DNA from 4 places in the Ornithinibacillus jepli genome. Region 1 is predicted to be linked to each of the others. Evidence: riboswitches for the same ligand, from Rfam matches in the RefSeq annotation. Region 1 holds a riboswitch; each other region holds the start of a gene.

What was found. Region 1 has a riboswitch for cyclic di-GMP ahead of AB1K81_RS13365 (anti-repressor SinI family protein). Riboswitches for the same ligand answer to the same signal wherever they lie in the genome.
Region 2: another riboswitch for cyclic di-GMP. It lies ahead of AB1K81_RS00285 (DUF5667 domain-containing protein); the one in region 1 lies ahead of AB1K81_RS13365 (anti-repressor SinI family protein).
Region 3: another riboswitch for cyclic di-GMP. It lies ahead of AB1K81_RS17310 (S-layer homology domain-containing protein); the one in region 1 lies ahead of AB1K81_RS13365 (anti-repressor SinI family protein).
Region 4: another riboswitch for cyclic di-GMP. It lies ahead of AB1K81_RS07670 (competence type IV pilus major pilin ComGC); the one in region 1 lies ahead of AB1K81_RS13365 (anti-repressor SinI family protein).

What each region holds. Positions count from the first base shown of each region.
Region 1 is NZ_JBFEGG010000003.1:326,245-329,787, forward strand. It holds gene sipW (signal peptidase I SipW) at 1-185, shown strand, start outside; gene AB1K81_RS13360 (TasA family protein) at 230-925, shown strand; cyclic di-GMP riboswitch class I at 1,045-1,120, shown strand; gene AB1K81_RS13365 (anti-repressor SinI family protein) at 1,151-1,270, shown strand; gene AB1K81_RS13370 (helix-turn-helix domain-containing protein) at 1,353-1,679, shown strand; gene AB1K81_RS13375 (VanZ family protein) at 1,755-2,237, shown strand; gene AB1K81_RS13380 (hypothetical protein) at 2,332-2,487, shown strand; gene nagA (N-acetylglucosamine-6-phosphate deacetylase) at 2,621-3,543, shown strand, end outside.
Region 2 is NZ_JBFEGG010000001.1:56,916-60,458, reverse strand. It holds gene AB1K81_RS00290 (nucleoside hydrolase) at 1-356, opposite strand, end outside; gene AB1K81_RS00285 (DUF5667 domain-containing protein) at 553-1,827, opposite strand; cyclic di-GMP riboswitch class I at 1,903-1,988, opposite strand; gene AB1K81_RS00280 (DUF4145 domain-containing protein) at 2,161-3,267, opposite strand; gene AB1K81_RS00275 (methyl-accepting chemotaxis protein) at 3,449-3,543, opposite strand, start outside.
Region 3 is NZ_JBFEGG010000007.1:33,406-36,948, reverse strand. It holds gene AB1K81_RS17315 (ATP-grasp fold amidoligase family protein) at 1-778, shown strand, start outside; cyclic di-GMP riboswitch class I at 1,244-1,335, shown strand; gene AB1K81_RS17310 (S-layer homology domain-containing protein) at 1,403-3,543, shown strand, end outside.
Region 4 is NZ_JBFEGG010000001.1:1,467,515-1,471,057, forward strand. It holds gene pilM (type IV pilus biogenesis protein PilM) at 1-812, opposite strand, end outside; gene AB1K81_RS07665 (prepilin peptidase) at 827-1,579, opposite strand; gene AB1K81_RS07670 (competence type IV pilus major pilin ComGC) at 1,691-2,056, opposite strand; cyclic di-GMP riboswitch class II at 2,092-2,175, opposite strand; gene AB1K81_RS07675 (type II secretion system F family protein) at 2,405-3,543, opposite strand, start outside.

The DNA.
Region 1 (3,543 bases):
GTTTTACAATTCCATACCTAGGATACTTTATTAATTTTTCACAGTCCCAAAATGGTGCTTTTCTATTATTAATACCAGGGGTTATTTTACTTGGTTATGCTGCAATAACAATATGGAGAGCAATCAAAGAATTAGATGTGCCAAAAGAAAAAAGCGTAAAAGAAGAGAATAGTAGTTTGACATAATTTCTAAACAACATATAAATCTTGCCTGAAAAGGGGGCAATCAAGTGAAACGGATATTATTTGTAAGTATCTTATGTATGTTTAGTTTTGCAATCGTAATGGGCCCAGTTAATAGCTATGCGAATGTTTCCGCTGGAAATTCCGAGATTGATATTAGTTTATCGCCAACAGATGTTTTATTTGAGGTTAGTAATATGAAACCAGGGGATTGGGCTCCGAGAGAGCTTACTATTAAAAACAATGGAAAGCAGGACTTCTCCTATCAGATGAGCATTAGTAATGAAGGGGACGAAAAATTATTTAACGAACTTCTATTAGAAATTACGGATAAGGACAGTTCCATTTATAATGGAAAACTAGTTGAATTTGACGTACTGCCTAAGAGATTACTTGAAGCAACTGAAAGTGAGAAGTTAACCATTACGCTTCGTTTCCCTGAACATTTAGGTAATGAATTCCAGGGACTTAGTACAAGTTTTAAACTTACGTTTGTTGCAGAAGGTAGTGAAAACTCTATAGATCCAGAAGACCCAAAAAATGGCGATAAGAATCCAGTAGCAAATGATGAGGTAGACGGTGTCATCAATACCGGTGATGATCATACAGGAGGTAAGCAGCTTCCTAATACAGCATCAAATATGTTTAATTATTTAGTTATAGGTGCTTGTTTACTAATTGCGGGAATACTTATCTCATTAATTTCGAAAAGAAAGAGAAAAGCTCGGATTAGTAAGGTATAAATTATCATTAAAAGTATTATTTCTGCAAACTCCTCGTACAAAACTAGTTACATTCTGACAAAACAAGACACACATGAAGTACTAGTTCTTTAGTATAATATAATTAGAATATAATACCATCTATACAAAGGCAAACCCATTGAAAGGTGGGGACGCAAAATCACAGGTCCATTCTTGGATGGCTGGATTGCATAGATAACTATGGGGGATGGGGATTTGAATAAAGTGGAAAAAGAGATCAGTTTAGACTATGAGTGGATCTTGTTAATCAAGGAGGCAAAAAAGCAAGGGATAACTTTAGAAGAAGTTCGTCTATTTCTAGCTGAAGCCAAGAAACATACATAAGACTTTTGGTGTATTTTTGTACTTTATATAGAACTGCTCACCTATTATGTGGTATAATTTCGCTTGAAAGAGGTGAGTCGACTTGATCGGAGAAAAAATTAAACAACTACGTAAAGAAAAGAAAATGTCAATATCGGAACTCGCAGAAAAAGCGAATGTCGCAAAATCTTACTTAAGTTCAATCGAACGTAACCTCCAATCGAATCCATCAATCCAGTTTATTGAGAAAATAAGCGCGGTTTTAGGTGTCTCTGTTAATGAGTTAATTAATACAAATGACGCAGTTGAACTAGAAGATTTAGATGGCGAGTGGCTTAAAATAGTCAAAGAGGCTATGGAGTCCGGTGTTTCTAAAGAGGAATTTAAAAACTTTCTTGAATTTAATAAATGGAGAAAAAATCAAAACTAAGACCGTGGGCCAAACTGCGGTTTTTTATTTTTGTGGTATCATTGTGAAAAAACATTAGACAAGTATGGTGGAATGATGATTCGTAAACTTAAGTACTGGTTTTTACCAATTATATGGATGGCAATTATTTTTATTTCTTCATCAACACCTTATGAGAAACAGGATATAAAACCGTATCTTACAGGTGTAATTGATTTTTCATTTATAAGACCCTATCTTAGTTGGGTTTCTTTTTATTATAATCAGTCAGAAGTTAGTATTGCTGCCTTAGGAGAAAATGGATTTATAGAGTTTTTCATTCGGAAAGGAGCCCATTTCGGTTCTTTCTTTATTTTAACAATTCTTATTACGATAGCTTTACGAAAGACATTAGAATGGAATTTACAAAAAATTCTAGTTGTCTCATTCTCAATCGCATTTGCATATGCTATTATTGATGAAGTACATCAAGGATTCACACCAAATAGAACGCCTTATTATGGAGATGTATTAATTGATGGCTTTGGAGCTATAATAGCTTGCTTCATTCTATTAAATTGGCTAAAAAAACGTTTGTAAAAATTATTTAATAGAATTGTGGTCAAAAAGGCATCGATTTTGTGATAAGATAGGTTTCAATAATATCAAAACACTAGGTCAAGGCGGTAATGTAATGGTTGAACGTGAGTTTTTTAAGAATATGATGAAGAGAGTTATTGATGATACTGAAAAAAATAAAATACGTTCATCTGATGAACTAATTCAAACACTGATTAAAGAGTTAAGTGATCAAGGAGCATTCAAAGAGGAGAAACGTATTGTAAATTAATTGGTGATCAAAGAGGAGCTATTCTTTTGGAATAGCTCCTCTATGCGTAGGCCGTAACATCGCCCTTAACTGGACAACTCTATAGCCTTATGCTACTTTGTAATTGTATTTTGAAGGGTAGGTAATATACAGAATGGATCATACATCACTATTAATAAGAAATGTAAACGTATACTTAGAGAAAGAAGTATTAGTAAATGGTAGTTTATTAATAGAACGAGGTAAGATTAAAGCAATTTTTCGAGAAAAAGAAATACCGAATAGTTATCCAAGTCATTTTAAGATTATGGATGTAGGAGGCTTAAATGCTGTACCGGGATTTATTGATGGCCACATTCATGGTGCAAATGGATCAGATGTTATGGATGGAACAGAAGAATCATTAGATAATATAGCAAAGGTACTGCCAAAAGAAGGAACCACTAGTTTCTTAGCTACTACAATCACACAGTCTCAAGAGAATATTGAACTGGCACTCCAAAATATAGCAGATTATCAAATAAAAGAAGGCTTTGCTGAGGTTCTCGGTATCCATTTAGAAGGACCATTTATTGAGGAAAGTAGAAAAGGCGCACAACCTTTAGAGCATATTCACAGACCAGATAAAGTATTGTTTGATAAATGGCAGGCGATTGCTAACAATAAAATTAAAACAATTACCATGGCACCAGAACATGATGAGGACGGTTCGTTTATCCGATACTTAGCAGAGCAGGGGATAAATGTTTCTGCGGGTCATACTGCTATAAATTTTAATGGAATGAAAAAAGCAGTATTACATGGGGTAAAGCAAGTTACTCATCTATGTAATGCGATGAACGGTATTCATCACCGTGATATTGGGGTTGTTGGTGCGGCATTTTTGTTGGAAGAATTACGTGCGGAATTAATAGCAGACGGGATTCATGTAGTACCAGAAATGTTAAAATTAATCTATCAAAATATGGGTAGTGAAAGACTACTTTTAATTACGGATGCCATGCGGGCAAAATGCCTCAACGCTGGCACTTATGATCTTGGTGGCCAAATGGTATTCGTTGATGAGGAGAAAGCTGT
Region 2 (3,543 bases), on a different contig from region 1:
AACCGAATTGTATCAAAGGGATAAATCTGATATTGAATATTAGTTGGAGGTTTAATTGGACCGATTCCTTCTCCATGAATTTCAGGATAGAACGTCACCACTTCTTGCTGTACTGGTTGCGAAGCACCAGGAATTATTGGAACATTATGCTTCCCTGCTAATTGTAATAGATAGGCAGCATTTGCAGTTGCTTGGTCTTTGGTCACATTTCCATAACTGGTCACTACCCCAACAATTTCAAAAGTTGGATCAATAAGGCTATACATTAGCGCTAGTGAATCATCAATACCAGGATCACCAAAAAATAAAATTTTTATAGCAATTAGAATCCCCTCCTTTACACGATATATATTCAATTCAATCCTTTATCATGTCTGGAAAGAAAAGCACCATAATATTTGTTACTAGTTATTTACCGTTTTTATAGAATGGATAAAATATTTCTAGTGTCTTGGATCTACCGGATCTACCAAATTCGTAATGAATTGCTCTCAATATAAAAAAAGAGGAGTAGATTATAATCCACTCCCCCTAATGGTTCAATTATTCTATCTATTCATCACTTTCTTCTTCACGCTCTTTTTCTGCTTTTTCTTGCTTGTCTTCCGTTTCTTTATCTACTTTTTCTGAGCGTTTTTTTGCCTCTTCACGCTGTTTTTCAGCTTCTTGACGTTGTTTTTCTTCAGCCTTTTTTGCTTCTTCTTTTTCTTTTTCTGCTTGCTTCTTCAATTCTTCACATTTCTTTTTTTCAGCTTCCTTTGTCTTCTCTTCTTGTTTCTTCAATTCTTCACGTTTCTTTTCTTCTGCCTTTTCACGTGCCTGCTCTGCTTTATCCTTATCACGATCAGACAGTTCTTGATGCTTTTCCTCTATTTCTTTCCCTTTTTCACTTACATCCTTTATAGTCTCTTCTGCCTCTTCATTTACTTCTTCCAGAAGCTCTTTTTGCTCTTCGGCTAACTCTTTATTTAATTCAGCAAGTTCTTCTTGGTATTCATTTTCATCAATTTCACCAGCTTCTAATTTCTCATCAATCTCAGCAAGTTTCTTGTCAGCCTTTAATTCTTTTTCTTGAAGTTTTGCCAGTTTTTTATTGATTTTCTTCTCTAGCTTTTCTTGTGCTTTCACGATATTCTTTTGTATTGATTCTTTAGCTTGAGGATTCTCAATCTTTTCAAGTACTGCAGTTAAAGCAAGTAAATTGGATGCCATTTTCTCTTCTAATTCAGCACGAATTGGATCAACTGTTTCATCTTCAACAACCTCTTCATTAGTAGATTCCTCTACTTCATCTTCAACATCTTCTGTTTCAGAAGCTTCTTCATAGGTTGCTAATGCTTGTTCTTGTTGCTCAATTGCCTTTTGAAGAATTTCTTGTGCTAAGTCAGTTTGACCATCCTCAATTAAAACTTGAGCTTCTTTTATTCTTTCTTCAGCAAATTGTGCAAGTAATTCCGCTTCTTTCACTTCATCAAATGTTAATGCAAGCTGAACGTTTTCACGAAGTGTTTTAAAGAAGTAGAAGAAATCACCAGGAATTAGGGATGGAGACTCTTCTTCATCTAGAGTTTCTTTCTCTTCCTCTGAAGCTTCATCTGTTTCCGTTTCTTCCTTAACAGCTTCTTCTATTACTTCATCCTCAGCATTAGGATCCATCACCTCGGTTTCAGTTGTACTCGTATCTTCTTCTTGTGAAACAATATCCTCTACTTCTGTTTCCGTTCCTTCCTCGGCTAAAGCCGGGCCAACTCCTAAAGTAATTGCAAAAGTCGTTGCAACAACACTGGAAACAAATACGTTTCTAAAGTTTTTACTAAATGTAAACATAAAAAATCCCTCCAAATATAGTAAGATATTGGAAGAATATAGAATTAGACTTATATTGGTCATCATTCTCCATTCTTCAGCGGTTCAGCCACCATAGTTTCTAGAACTTTAGGTCTGTAACTTTGCGTCTCTATCTTTCAATAGATTTGCCTTTTTCAAATGAGGAACGGATGATATCTTCGTTCATCATTTATTCTATAAATATACAACATAACATACTAAATTAGTAGAATTATTTTTTTGTTATATAATTCCTTTTTTAGGGGTATATAGAATTATTCCCTCTGATACCTTACCGTTCCAAAGAATAGGGAAGGAGAGCTAATCCCCTTCCTACACCCCTTGCATTTCCTTCAACTGCTCAAATAACCTTTCAACCGTCCCTATACCTACACGATCATATTTTGCTAATATAAGTAATTCCATCGGCAATTGACCGACTCTTTCAATCTGGTCCTCCTGCATTTGTCTTAATAGATTTGGAATACCAGTAAAATGCCTTTCTGTTAAAGGAATTAAGGATAACTCCTCTGTTACAACAATGTAATCCGTCTTGAAAAAGAAGAATAGGTCTCCGGGACGATCGGTTGCTATCTGTCTACGAATCTTCTCTTCCTCAATAAATATTTTCAGCTCTTCAAAAAATTGTCCTTCATTCTTCTCCGAGAACCGTTTCACATGTTTGGAAAGTCCTTCTAAGTTACTCGGAAGCTCACTCATAATTCTTCCATGCTGCTCAGCACCAAGCCTAATTAAAAACGTTTCTGACCTTGGAAAACGTTGTGGAAGTAGAAATGCATCACGAAGGAAATACGGAATTTCAATTGAGTCACTCTTATAAGAAATAATACGAATTGAAGTATTTCCAGGGAGAGTATCAGTAATTTTTTCATCTATTACAATAGTATTTCTCCCTACCTCTTCCCCTTCACGTTTAGTAAAAGCAGCGGATAATCGTGCTTCTAACGCATCTAATTTAAATACAAGCTCTTGTATGTCAAACGTTTGTTGATTCCGTGGAGACGGGTCCTGATATTCCGGAACTTCGATATTATGAGAAGCATAGACTTCCACATACCATTTTACAATGATGTAAATTGCTTCCCAGCATAATAAAGCTTCAGAATAACGAAATTTCCTCGGATCATGTGCAGCCTGATTCCCTTGCATTCTCACATAATGAAGAGAATCTCGAATTTCCTCAGTAAGATAACCTTTCTCATCGAGTATATTAATTTGATCCATAAGCATCCCCTTACGAATGGTAGGAAGCTTTTCCATCTCCATTACTTTCTGTAAAATATGTTCAATAAAAATCCTTGAGTGGGTTAGGACAACTCTTGGACTTGTAAAAATACTATTCTCTAACTGTTTTGCTACAAATGCTAAATCTTGAGAAACCGGTTCTAAAAAGTTGTAAAAGTATCCTTGTTGTTGCATGATGTTTCCTCCAAAATTTTAATACTAAATTCTATCGTAACACTTTTATTAGAGGTTTGAGTACAATACTTGTTCAGGAAATTGTTACTAATAAATCCGAATTCTATCGTCAAAATTATATAGTTCAAACCAAAAAATAGGTGTCAAGTATTGCTGTTAAGCTATACTTGACACCTTCTTCTTATCTAAATAAATCTAAAAACAACTCCCAAAATCCTTTTTTCTCTTTTGTAGGTTCTTCGTCCACTTTTGGTTCTTCATATTTAATACTATCTG
Region 3 (3,543 bases), on a different contig from region 1:
GGGACAGGATTTAGATTGGAATAATTTAACTACATATAATGAAAAAATGCAATGGGTGAAACTATATGATAATGATCCATTGAAGGCAGTTTTAACAGATAAATATCAAGTACGGGATTGGATTAAGAATACAATTGGAGAACAATATTTAATTCCCTTACTGGGAGTGTGGGATAATTTTGATGAAATTGATTTTGAACTGTTACCGCAACAATTTGTATTAAAAACAAACAATGCATGTGGGACAAATTTAATTGTAAAAGATAAAAATAAGTTGGATAGAATTAAAGCAAAAAAGCAATTTAATCGATGGATGAAAATAAATTTTGCATTTGTTGGATTTGAAATGCATTATAAGGACATTAAACCAAAAATAATTGCTGAAACATTTATGGAAGATTCAAATGGTGAGTTAAAGGATTTTAAATTTTTATGTTTTAACGGTGAGGTTCATTATTGTTGGGTAGACATCGATCGATTTAATGACCGCCGTAGAAATGTATATAACCTAAATTGGGAATTACAAGAGTGGACACAACATCAGTTTAAAAATACAGATTTTCCAGTCCCTAAACCTAATAATTTTGAATTGATGGTGGACTTGGCAAAGAAGCTTTGTCAGGGTTTCACGCATGTTAGAGTAGACTTTTATAATGTAGATGGAAAAATTTATTTTGGTGAAATGACATTTACTAGTGGAAGTGGATTTGTAAAAATAACTCCAGAACAATACAGTGTAATACTAGGTCAAATGTGGAAGCTCCCTATTAATGAATAACTGGGACAGGGGGACAGGTCCCTTGTCCCACTCCTCTATTATGCTTCATATTCTAAACAAACCTTCTTGGCAATTACCGTGTCTACATCTTCAGGTGAATCTCCAACGATTAGATTGGAAATAGTTAGAGTATCAGCATGTTCTTCATTCTTACCAGATCCATAAGTATAATCACGAACACTACCTCGTACATAGTCTCTTAAGCTCCATTACTATACGCAATTGCTCTACCTAGATAGGCAACATGTCCTATCATTTCTGCTCTCCGCTTTAACGAACTCTGGATAAATAATTAGGTATCAGTCTATTTTAGTTTTTTGGGAAAGTGATACTGACGCCTTTTATTTGGTGAATTATTGGATAAATTTATAAATAACATGTGAATTGATGTATTGTGTTTTGCAAGATTTTTCCGACAAATCTTGACAAATCATTCCCTTTTATGGGATTATGGTCCTAGCACAAAAAAGAAAAAGGCAAAACTTTCGAAAGAGAGTGACGCAAAGCTGCGGGTCTAAGGTACTATTTTTGGGTATTATGACAGCCGGGTTGCCAACGAATAAATCCCGTTCTGCTTTGCTCTTTTTTTGTTGTGCAAAGTTTTTTTAATTGGGAGGGGATTTTTTGAGAAGATTCATCAGTGGCATGCTGGTAGTGTTATTAGTGTTAAGTAATATCTATACTCCAAATCTAACACATGCCCAAGAAGTCACCGAAACAGGTGATTTAATCAAATTAACCGAGGACATCACAGATTGGTCGTATGATGAAACAAATATCTATGCCATCACTGCACAAGGCAATCTAAAGGTGATTTCAAGAGCTACATTTGAAGTCACAAACACGTTAGCAATTGGAACTGACTTAAGTGATTTAGAGTTAGATGCCAATACACTATGGATAGCAGTTAGAGGAGAAAGCAAGGTTGTTAAGGTAGATTTAACTAATCTAGAAGTAGTAGCTATTACTTTAGAGGGTACTCCTTATAGTATAACGGTTATCGATAACAAATTATATTATTCTAATAGTGACCAACATAGTAGAATCGTAGAAAAGGATTTAATAGACTCTACGGAAACTACTCTGGTGAACCCGGACAATGACTCAATTGCACATTCGTTTTATGAACCAAGTCTAGCATCTGAAACAGGTGTATTATATGTCGCAGAATCGGGCCATACAAGTTCAAACATCTATAAACTTTCACAAACAGATTATTCCATTCTTTCTCAATCTACATATGATGAAGGGTATGGAGTAAATGCCAAGGATAAAAATATTGTAATGGATTCCGATGAAATTTTTTATGGCGGAATTAGTTTTGATAAAAATGATTTAGCAATTATAAATGGTACTTATGAATTTACTTCATATCCCGGCACAGTTCTTGATGTAACAGCAGATTTTGTTTTTACAAAAGAAGCAATATATGACAAGGATGAGTATTTTAAAGTTAGCGATTTAGATATCGATGTGGATTTAGTCCTTGCGCCTGCAAATTCCGAAGTATATCTATATGATTCATACAACAAGACACTACATAAAAAAGACTATAGTAGCTTACCTACAACACTAACATCTAAGGTCTATGAAGTTAAAAATTATAAGCTTCCTATTAACCAAAGTGTGACAGATTGGGTTTTAGATGAAACTAGTAAAAAAATATATGCAATTTCACTAGAAAGCAATGTGCTGTACACAATTGACAGTCTTACTATGGAAGTTTTAGATACACAGTACATCGGCTCTCGCCCTTCAGATATTGATTTAGTTAATGGGAAATTATATGTCTCTAACTATGGAAGTACTTCTGTAGCTGTTATTAATTTAGCAGATGGAAGTATGACCAACGTTATCACGAAACAAAATCCATATCGTATTGCGGCTGATGGATCATTATTGTTCTATGTAACAGAAGATCAAAGTACTTGGGTTTATCAAATTGACTTAAGTACAGGTAGTGAAATTAGAGTCGGTGAAGAAATCCAAACTAACAAATATCAAATCTTAAGTGAGCCAGATATTGCGTATGATTCTTTAAATAAATTAGTGTATATTGGTGAGTCTAACTCCACTGGCTCAAAATTATATTCGTTAAATATAGAAGATTTGACCTTAACGCCTTCTAGTGAAAGTTTTTCATTACCAACTCGTAAACTATTATTAGATGGTGAAGCGTTATATTATGCAGAACATCAATTTTCTAAGTCCGATATGATAACTCAGTATAACTTTAATGAAGATGTCATTGCTACGTCAGCAGAGTATATCGTATCGCCAACAGGAGTGTATTCAAAAGCTGATTATACTAATCTTGCTACATTCCCGTTTACTGTGGAACATGCTATTATTAATGATGCTGGAAATATAATTGTTTATGTAGAAGATAATCAAGCAGTTTATAAGTTTGCTAGTGTTGATGCAATTAATAATCTAGGGCCAACTAACTTATTAGTTTCCTTGGATGAAAACAATGATTTGGCTATTTCTTGGGATTCAACCACAGCTGATGCATATGATGTGTTTTATAAAACAGTGGATATGGAACTATATGCTGAGGATCTACGCGTCGATGTAGTGGACAATTACGTAATTATTCCGCAATCGGAATATAAAAAGTGGGCAGGCCAAACAGTGACATTTTCCGTTCACTCACGTCTTGGTTCAGATGTTTCCAGTCTAGTAACCTATGATTTCACTTTTGAACCACTAGTTCCGACTAATTTATTAGTACAAAAAGATATTGAAAATAATATAGTGATTAA
Region 4 (3,543 bases), on a different contig from region 1:
AATATCTTGAATACGCTATGTAAATACGGGAAGTCACCAGTAACTAATAGTAAGTTTATCCTTTCTTCCCCTTTTGTAATAGAATACTGATAAAAATCAATGATTCTCGTAATTTCTCGAATATTATCGTCTATTACTTGACTTGCCTCATCTTCTTTTAATTCCTGTTTTTCTTCATATACCTCATTACTCATGTATCTTGTAAATATCGCTTTGTCTAGACGATAAGTAGTTAATGACAATGCATCTAAATTCCAGTGAATATGTAAAACTCCATCAGCCTTTTCTTGACGATTTTTGTAATAATACCTATAAACTGATGGTGAAGTAAGGTCTACTGCCTTAGACTTAAGACCTGCTTCCTTAAAAGCACCTTCAAACTCGATAATTTTCTCTTTTGGATATGCAAATAGAAGCAAATTTCTCTTTTCGTCTTCCTCTTCCAAAAATTCAATAGCGATAGAAGGGTCTTCAAATGGCAAATAGATACTAGTACCTAACTGAGTTTTAACGTAACTAACCGCTTCATTCATAGTTAATGTAACAGGTATTTGCAGCTGACGAATCACTACCGTATCATCTGGAACACAAAAGTAAATATTACTTCCACTCCATTTGTGAGATTTGACAAGCTTCTTTACTATTTTTACAAGAGCAACTCTTGACTCTACTCTTCCGTCTTTCATTACCCCAATAGGCAACTCTTCTTCTCCAAATGTAAGGGAAGTATTTTTGGCATTTTTATAGTATGTATAACGTAATGCTCGGTTTGAAATCACAATATTGACTCTATTTTTCTTAAATAATCCCATTGTTTCACCTGCCATTAGAGGATATTAAAATACCAGTTAATTAATTGATCACCATAAAAATATGTAATGACTGTTGCAATGACGATATAAGGACCAAATGGAACAGGTTGTTTACGCTCAATAACTTTTAGTAAAAGCATAAGAACCCCTACTACTGAACCAATAATACAGGAAAGGAAAAAGGCAAGTAAAACATGTTTCACCCCTAATACAATTCCTAATACCCCAAACAGTTTCATATCACCAGCACCCATTCCCCCATGACTTACTAGAATTATAATCGCAATAATTGAAGTACCGATGAACGCTCCAACTATGGACGACCACCATGGGGTAAGAGGTTCGATTATTCGTAGGATAATAAATATAGGTAAAAAGAAAAGAAGTACTTTATTCGGGATTAGCATGTACTTTATATCCGTAACTAAGACAATAACTAACATAGAACATAACAGTAGCGAAATCATTAATTCTATAGACAATCCAAAAGTAAGGTAACTTAAAACAAACAAAAATCCTGTAGCTAATTCTGTTATCGGATAAAGTATCGATATCTTCTCACCACAGCGCTTACATTTACCTAGTAAAAATATGTATGAAAAAACAGGGATAAGTTCATACCACGATAAAGAATGCTTACAGCCTGGACACATCGACCTTCCTTCTGTAAAAGATTCATGTATAGGGACCCGCAAGCCGACTACATTGTAAAACGAACCAAAAATCAGTCCAAAAATTAAAAAGAAAATAGTAAATAGTATTTCCAACTGAAACTCTCCTATTTTAGGTAACTTTTCATAATATATATTAAACAAACGCCCTGCAGATTTCATGCATGGGCGTTGTTAAAATAATTTTTTCGATATATTTTTTCATCATTAAGAAGTTGGTTCACCAGAATAAACATAGTTTTTATCAACTGTTCCGGCATAAGGATCATCTGTACCAGGAATTACAGGTTCATCCTCTAAATACCCCGCATTCTTTAATTCAGTTACTGATAAAACTCCATCATCGTTATCATCAACTAGATCCCAGTCCCCAGCAATGTCTGCTAATCTTGCAGCATTTTCAATCAATTTAACACTAGCAGCACGAGAATCTTCTTGGGCATTCTTAATCACATTCCCAACACTAGGAATAGCAATCGCTAAAATAACACCTAATATAACAATTACTGCTAACAACTCTACCAATGTAAAGCCTTTTTCCTTCTTCATTACTTTCTTTAAATAGTTCCTCATGTTTATTCCCCACCTTTTATAAATATCATTTTATAAACAGTGTAGGACGGTTGCACTACTCACTCTTAGCTATCCAAGTGCCCAAATAAAGATAGCTCTTCATCGTACCCTACATAAGTCCTAGATTAATTATACGTCATCAGTTTCTTTTTTTCTACAAAATATATTGCTTGTCTGATAAAAATCGAGTAAAAAATATATTATACTAACCCTTACTTAATTGACTATTTATAACTCAAAAATTACCTAAACCATTTTTAATCCATTGCGATAACCAATACCTCCATCCATGCTTATTATCCCTGGTGGACTGTTATCATGAATCATTACGTCGACTTTTTAAAGTTATCACTGAATGGTTTCAAACAATGAAAACATCGGAATTACCACAGCTGTTATGATACTTCCTACAATAATGGTTAAAATAATAATCATTATTGGTTCAATTAATGTTTTAATGCGACTTGATAGCTGTTCTACTTCTTCTTCATAAAATTCTGCGGCTTTCAGTAACATTTTATCTAAAGTACCTGTTTTTTCACCGATTTGAATCATTTGTATGATTAATGCCGGAAACGCCCAATGCCCCTCCATCGGCTTTGTAATGGATTCTCCTACTTCTAAAGCTCTTCTAGAATCTCCAAGTACTCTATTTATCACTCGATTTCCCACCACTCTTTCCGTGATTTCAATTGAACGTAAAATAGGTACTGCACTATTTACTAGTGTACTCAATGTTTGTGTCATACGAACTAAAGCACTTTTATGGACTAAAGTTCCTAGAAAAGGGAATTTCATTTTTATAATATCCACACGATACGCAAATTCTTCCCTTTGCAGGAAGTACTTATAAAGTATACTCCCGATAGTAATCAGTAATATGAATACCCACCAGTAACTTGCTAACCAATCACTTAAATTTAAAATAAACTGTGTAAACGGAGGAATATCTCCACCAAACGAATTTAACATTCCTATAAACCGGGGAACAACAAAAATTAATAAAAATCCCGTAAGAAATAATGTTACAATACCAACAATACTAGGATAAATTAAAGCCGAAATAACTTTTTGGCGGTTTCGATACTCTTTTTCAAAGTAATCTGCCATTTCATTAAGAATTTCGTCTAGCTTACCACTTGCCTCGCCAGCACGAATCATATTGATTAACAAAGGTGGGAAAATTTTAGGATGTCTTTCTACTGATTTCGATAATGCTTGTCCTTTTTCAAGTTGTTTTTCAATATCGGTTAAAGCATTTTTTAATACTATACTTTCAGACTGTTTTATCATCGTTTTCGTTGCATCTGATATCGAAATACCCGCATGAATTAACGTGGCATACTGCCTTAAAAAGATAACAAGATCTTTATGATTTATTTTCCGATGAATCGTTATATCTTTATTCCAAATGGTTGATTCTTTAATTTCAATGACAACCTGACCATTACTCTGAAGTAGCATTAAGGCTTCCTCTTTTGAATTAG